Regions from separate parts of the Kitasatospora sp. NPDC036993 genome, predicted to be linked through region 2. Evidence: predicted binding sites of a transcription regulator. Region 2 holds the regulator's gene; the other holds the start of a gene.

Region 1 (3,378 bases), on a different contig from region 2:
GACGTGCAGGTGCACGCCGCGGTCGCGCAGCGAGGTGACCGGCAGCTCCAGCTCGGCGCCGCGCGAGCGCAGGTAGGAGAGCGCGATGTGCGCGGACTCCTTCATCACGTCGCCCAGTTGCCCGGTGAGGGTCAGCCCGCTGCCGCCGGTCTCGGCGTCGGCCAGCGAGGCCTCGATGTAGAGCACGTCGCCGCCGGCGCCGGTCACCGCGAGGCCGGTGGCCACGCCCGGGACGGCGGTGCGGCGCTCGGCCGGCTCCTGGGCGGACTCCGGCACGTGGTGCGGCCGGCCGATCAGGGCGCGCAGGTCCTCCGCGCCGACCGCGGCGGGCAGTTCGCGCTCGCCCAGCTCGGCCTGGGCGGCGATCTTGCGCAGCACCCGGGCGATCGAGCGCTCCAGGTTCCGGACGCCCGCCTCGCGGGTGTACTCCCCCGCGAGCCGGCGCAGCGCCTCCTCGTCGACGCCGACCTGCCCGGCGTCGAGGCCGGCCTTCTCCAGCTGGCGCGGGAGCAGGTGGTCGCGGGCGATGACGACCTTCTCGTCCTCGGTGTAGCCGTCCAGCCGGACCAGCTCCATCCGGTCGAGCAGCGGCTCGGGGATGGCCTCCAGCACGTTGGCGGTGGCGAGGAAGACGACGTCGGAGAGGTCGAGTTCGACCTCCAGGTAGTGGTCCCTGAAGGTGTGGTTCTGTGCCGGGTCCAGCACCTCCAGCAGGGCGGCGGCCGGGTCGCCCCGGTAGTCGGAGCCGACCTTGTCGATCTCGTCCAGCAGGACGACCGGGTTCATCGAGCCGGCCTCCTTGATCGCCCGGACCAGCCGGCCCGGCAGCGCGCCGACGTAGGTGCGCCGGTGGCCGCGGATCTCCGCCTCGTCCCGGACGCCGCCGAGCGAGACCCGGACGAACTCGCGGCCCATGGCACGGGCCACCGACTCGCCGAGCGAGGTCTTGCCGACGCCGGGCGGGCCGACCAGGGCGAGCACCGCGCCTCCCCGGCGGCCGCCGACCGCCCCGAGCCCCTGGTCCGAGCGGCGCTTGCGGACGGCCAGGTACTCGACGATCCGCTCCTTCACGTCGGTCAGGCCGGCGTGGTCGGCGTCCAGCACCGCGCGGGCGCCGGCGATGTCGTAGGCGTCCTCGGTGCGCTCGTTCCAGGGCAGCTCCAGGACGGTGTCCAGCCAGGTGCGGATCCAGGAGCCCTCGGGCGACTGGTCGGAGGCGCGCTCCAGCTTGTCGACCTCCTTGAGCGCCGCCTCGCGGACGCCCGCGGGGAGGTCGGCGGCCTCGACCCGGGCGCGGTAGTCGCCCTCCTCGTCGGCCGGTTCGCCGTTCAGCTCGGCCAGTTCCTTGCGGACGGCCTCCAGCTGACGGCGGAGCAGGAACTCCTTCTGCTGCTTGGCCACGCCCTCCTCGACGTCCTTGCGGATGGTGTCGTTGACCTCCTCCTCGGCGAGGTGGTCGCGCAGCAGGGCCAGCGCGTACTCCAGGCGGGCGACCTGGTCGGCCTCCAGCAGCACCCTGAGCTTCTGCTCGGGGGTGACGAAGGGGGCGTAGCCGATGTTGTCGGCGAGCTCGCCGACGCCCTCGATCCGGTCCACCCGGTCGACGACCTGCCAGGCGCCGCGCCTGCGCAGCCACTGGGTGGACAGCGCCTTGTACTCCTTGACCAGTTCGGCGGCCCGCCCGGCCACCGGTGTCCCGGCCGAGGACTCCTCGAAGGGCGTGGTCTCCACCCAGAGGGCGGCGCCGGGGCCTGTGGTGCCGACGCCGATCCTGACCCGGCGCACGGCCCGCACCAACGCGGCGGGCTCGCCGTCGGCCAGCCGGCCGACCTGCTCCACGGTGGCCAGCGTGCCGGCCGCCGCGTACGAGCCGTCCATCCGCGGGACCAGCAGGACCTGCGGCTTGCCGGAGCCGGTGGCCGCCGCGCGGGCGGCCTCGACCGCGGCGCGCACCTCGGAGTCCTTCAGGTCCAGCGGGACGACCATGCCCGGCAGGACGACCTCGTCGTCCAGCGGCAGTACGGGCAGGGTGAGCGGTGTGGACGTCGATGCCATGATCTCTCCCCGGTCAGTGAAGTTGAGTCGACCTGACTAAGGCTTCGCGGGCGCCGGATGTTCCCGGCGTCCAGTTCGCCGTGAGCGAACACGATTCGGCACGGGAAGCACCGCTTCCGGCTCCGTCAAAAGAGCACCGAAAGCACCGACCGCGCCTTAAGGGAGCCTGAAGTGAACGCTCCGGCCCCGGGGAGGCCCCGCCCGGGCGGCGGCGTCAACGCGCCGGCCGCACCCGCGCGGAAGCACCGCCGGCCGCGGGGGCGGCCGCGGGGGCGGCCGCCGTCACGGCGGCCGGACGCGGCCGGGGCGGACGCCGCTCGATCCGGCGCAGCCAGCGCCACAGCGCGACCCCGGTGAGCACCGCGGCCGGGTGCCCCACTCCGGTGATCACGTCCTTGTCGGTGGCGATCTGCTCGGCGATCATCAGCCCGGCGCCGCCCAGCGCGAGCAGCCGCCCGCGCCAGGAGAGCAGCCCGGCCAGCGCGCCCAGGCAGGCGAGCACGCCGTAGCTGACCCCGATGTCCAGGTAGTCCATCGCCTCGGGCGCCATCCGCCCGGTCTCCACCGCGGTGATCACCACCCCCTGGGAGAGCAGCGTCGCCGCGACGTGCCCGGCGGCGAACACGGCCGCCGCCCGGGCCGGCCCGACCCTGCGTTCCAGCGGCGCGAGGGTGACGGCGAATCCCCACAGGTACGGCATCCACACCTCGCCGGCCACCCAGAATCCGCTCAGCACGAGCGCACGCAAAGGATGCTGGAGGAGGTTGTGCCCGTCCGAACTGGAGGCCTCCTGCAACCGCTGCACGAGTTCCGGATCGGCGAGCCTGGCGAAGGTCGTGGTGGCTCCCACGACGGCGAGATATCCGAGCGTGAAGGGCGTCCGCCGGGGTGTCGGCATCCGTTCCAGCAGCCACTCCACGACACCGGCGCGCAGGCCGAGACGGAGCATTCCGTACGGCGCTCCCATGGTCCCGAACCCGTCGGCACCCCGCCCCGGACCAGCCATGCCGCCTCCGCTCCACGCCGCAGCCACCGACTCCCGCCAGGTGTCCAACGTACCGGCCCGCACTGCGGATTCCGCCCGGTCGGGTGTCGTCGCGGTCACCGTACGTCGAGGTTCTGAGAGGCACCTGGGAAAAGCCCGTGAAGACCGCCGCCGCGGCGGGCCGCCGGATTCCCGGCATTGGTCCAGACCTTCTCTCCATTAACGCGACAGCAGGGCCTCTGACCGGCGACTTGGCGTCAACTGGAGTGCATACGTACCGTTACGCGGTGAAAATTCGCCGGGTAAGGTATCGGCCCGTGCCCACTCGTGCAGTGGGT
Region 2 (3,378 bases):
TTGCTCGGCGGGTATCTCGCGGTCGACCACGGGCAGGCGGCGCCCGACTCGTCGGCCGTTGCCGCTGTCTCCGTCCTCGACGACATCAGCTGGGGCTGACCGCGTGTGCCGACCGGCACTGATGCGAGACTTCCCCGGACTTCCTCGTCCGCGGGAAACGTATTCGCAGGTGGGCGGCCGGCGCGTTTTTACCCGCCACTGATCCGACGCGCCGCTGGCGCGGGCATGTCTCTACGGATGGTTCCCGTTTGTGGATTCAGCCCGCGCGAGCGCGTATCCGAGTTGGAACAAGGAGTCCACATTGTGCTCCTCGCGCATCTCGGCGATATGGCGGGCCAGGGTGCGTTCGCTGATTCCCAGGCGTCTCGCGATGACTCTGTGATTGGTTCCCGCCAGCAGTAGATCGATGATCGTCTGGCGAAGCCGCGAGACGACCTGCTGGGGGACGGCGCGGTCCCCGTCGAAGTCGAGGGCGCGGCTCCAGCTCGGCTCGAAGACCTGCTCGGCGAGGTAGGTGGCCACCGCGGGTTCGTGGATGAAGGCCGCCATGTTCAAGTCGTGCGCGACCGGGATGACGGCCATCTTCCGGTCTATGACGATGAGCCGGGTATAGGGCTCGTCAAGGGTTCTGTACTGGCCGCCGGCCTTGGCCAGGCGTGTGACGTAGTCCCGGGTGGGCTGGTGGTAACGCGTGCTGGCGTGGTAGATCGTCCGGATCTTCGTGCCGTTGCCCAGCATGGCGAGGTCCCGGTCGATCACCGAGGCCAGGAGCTCGGGAGGCCGTGGACCCCCTGGCTGGAGTGCCAGCGCCTCCTCGGCGCCCGCGTCGGCGTACTGCTGCATCTTCTGATTTATCAGCACTTTGCCATGGACATACTCGATCGAGCCGCCGACCTGTCCGGGCGTGTGAAACTCCTGGGCGAGTTCGCTCAGTTCGGTCGGCAGGGCGACGGCCCGGGTGAGAAGCTCGAGCGCCTGTCGCTGCCAGGTGCTGCTGAGGCTCTCCGAAAGCTGGGTCGGGTCGATGGCGATCAGGCTGTCCGGCGCGTCGAGGTCAGGGACCAGAAGGCCTATTCTGATCAATTCGTCCAGCGGACCCGATTCACCCGGGGCCGGGACCTCTTTCGACGTACTCCCGCCGGTCCTGATGATGTGCAGGAAAAGCGCACGAGCTTCCGCGGAAAGTATCGGCCCCCCACTCGTGATGGGGCCGAATTGAGCTCGTCCACTCATGCCGGCTCCTTGCCGTTGACCCAACCCGCCGTGACCCGTCCCAGCAGATCCTAGGGCGCGTGACCATTGCTGATGATGAGATCGCCGGTCTCTCCCGAGCTTGGCCGATCGCCAGAGCGACACTCTCTCACCAACACCGAGCCGCCGGCACCCCCCGAGAGGAGGGGCCGGCGGCTCGGTGGGTGGCCCGGTCAGCGCCTGGGGCGCCAGACGACGAGGGCGCTGGACTGCGGGGTGGGGGGCTGGTACGGGACGAGGTCACGGCGGTAGGAGGCGTGGACGGCGGCCTCGCGCTGCCGCAGGGCGCTGGCGGCGCCCTCCAGGGAGTCGACCAGTTCCGCGACGCGGGACTGGAGGGCGGAGACCTGGTTCTCCAGCTCGATGATCCGCTTGATGCCCGCCAGGTTGATGCCCTCGTCCTGGGAGAGCCGCTGGACCTCGCGCAGCTGCTGGATGTCGCGCGCGGAGTAGCGGCGGCCGCGGCCCGCGGTGCGGTCGGGGCAGACCAGGCCGAGGCGGTCGTACTGGCGCAGGGTCTGCGGATGCAGCCCGGACAGTTCGGCGGCCACGGAGATGACGTACACCGGGGTGTCCTCGGTGAGGACGTACTGCGGCGGGGCCGCGGCCCGGCGGGTGCGGCGCGGGCCGGCACCGGGCAGGCCCTCGCCGACGCCGGGGCCGATCGGGGTGTCGGGATCGATCGGGTTCATCGGGGACATCTGGTCGTCACGCTCCCTTCGCCGCCCGGAACAGGGCGGCTCGCGGATCGTCGGAGGCGGTGGCCTCGCGGTACTGCTCCAGGGCGTTCAGCGCGTCGCCGGCGACCTGCTGGGGCACCACGACCTCGACGGTGACGAGGAGGTCGCCGCGGGTGCCGTCCTTGCGGGTGGCACCCTTGCCGCGGGCGCGCATGGTGAGGCCGTTGGCGCTGCCCGGGGGGAGCTTGAGCTTCACGGCGGGGCCGTTCAGGGTGGGCACCTCGATGGTGGCGCCGAGCGCCGCCTCGGGGAAGGTGACCGGGACGGTGACCGTGAGGTTGTCGCCCTTGCGCCCGAAGACCGGGTGCGGGTCGACGTGCACGGTGACGTAGAGGTCGCCGGGCTGTCCGCCGCGCTCGCCCTGGGCGCCCTTGCCCTTGAGCCGGATGCGCTGGTCGGCCTGGACGCCGGCCGGGATGCGGACCTGCATGGTGCGGGCCGAGCTGGCCCGGCCGCTGCCGTGGCAGTCGGGGCACGGGTCGTCGACGATCATGCCCCGGCCGCGGCAGTCCTTGCACGGCTCGGAGAGCGCGAAGGCGCCCTGGCCGCGGCTGACGGTGCCCGCGCCGACACAGGTCGGGCAGACCCGCGGGGTGGTGCCGGACTTGGCGCCGCTGCCGTTGCAGTGACGGCACGGGGCCTGGCTGGTCATCCGCAGCGGGACGGTCGCGCCGTCGACCGCCTCCTCGAAGGAGAGCGTCACCTCGGTCTCGACGTCGGCGCCGCGCCTGGGCGGGGCCTGCCGGGTGCCGCCGCGGTTGAAGAGGCCGCCGAAGACGTCGCCGAGCCCGCCTCCGCCGCCCCCGCCGCCGCCCTGCTGGCCGCTGAAGAGGTCGCCGAAGTCGAAGCTGTAGCTGCCGGTGCCGCCGGGGCCGCCGCCGGCCCGGAAGCCGCCGTTGGCGAAGAGGCTGCGGGCCTCGTCGTACTCCTTGCGGCGCTTCTCGTCGGAGAGGACGTCGTACGCCTCGGAGATGTCCTTGAACCGCTCCTCGGCCTTGGGGTCACCCGTGTTGGCGTCGGGGTGGAACTCGCGCGCGAGCTTGCGGTAGGTCTTCTTGATCTCGGTGGCGGTGGCGTCCTTGGGCACGCCGAGGACCTTGTAGTAGTCCTTCTCGACAAAGTCCTTGCCACTCATGGCTTCCGCCACCTCCCGATGTCCATAGTCACAGAGCTGTCAACAGGCGCTGAGCGAACGACCGTCGACAGCGCGCTGCGGAGCCGGCCGCCGTACTTGCCGGCGTACGACTCCGCAGCGCACTGGGTGTCAGCTGTCACTGGGTTCCAGCTGTCACAGGTTGTCAGCTGTCCGAGCCACCGTCGGACTTGTCCGGGTCGGCGGACTTCGCCTCGGCGTCCGAGGACGCCTGGCTGCCGGGCTGCGGTTCCG

Evidence for each region. Region 2 encodes HspR, which represses chaperone genes until heat shock. Its sites were predicted from a motif close to TTGAGNNNNNNNNNCTCAA; they were not measured.
Region 1: the regulator HspR is predicted to act here: its motif matches at 2,078-2,096, upstream of lon (endopeptidase La).

Annotation. Positions count from the first base shown of each region.
Region 1 covers NZ_JBVJRP010000006.1:345,514-348,891, reverse strand. The annotation lists gene lon (endopeptidase La) at 1-2,055, opposite strand, end outside; gene ACZ7C5_RS15480 (rhomboid-like protein) at 2,270-3,004, opposite strand.
Region 2 covers NZ_JBVJRP010000001.1:184,994-188,371, reverse strand. The annotation lists gene ACZ7C5_RS00875 (helix-turn-helix domain-containing protein) at 232-1,233, opposite strand; gene ACZ7C5_RS00870 (heat shock protein transcriptional repressor HspR) at 1,425-1,943, opposite strand; gene dnaJ (molecular chaperone DnaJ) at 1,960-3,126, opposite strand; gene grpE (nucleotide exchange factor GrpE) at 3,290-3,378, opposite strand, start outside.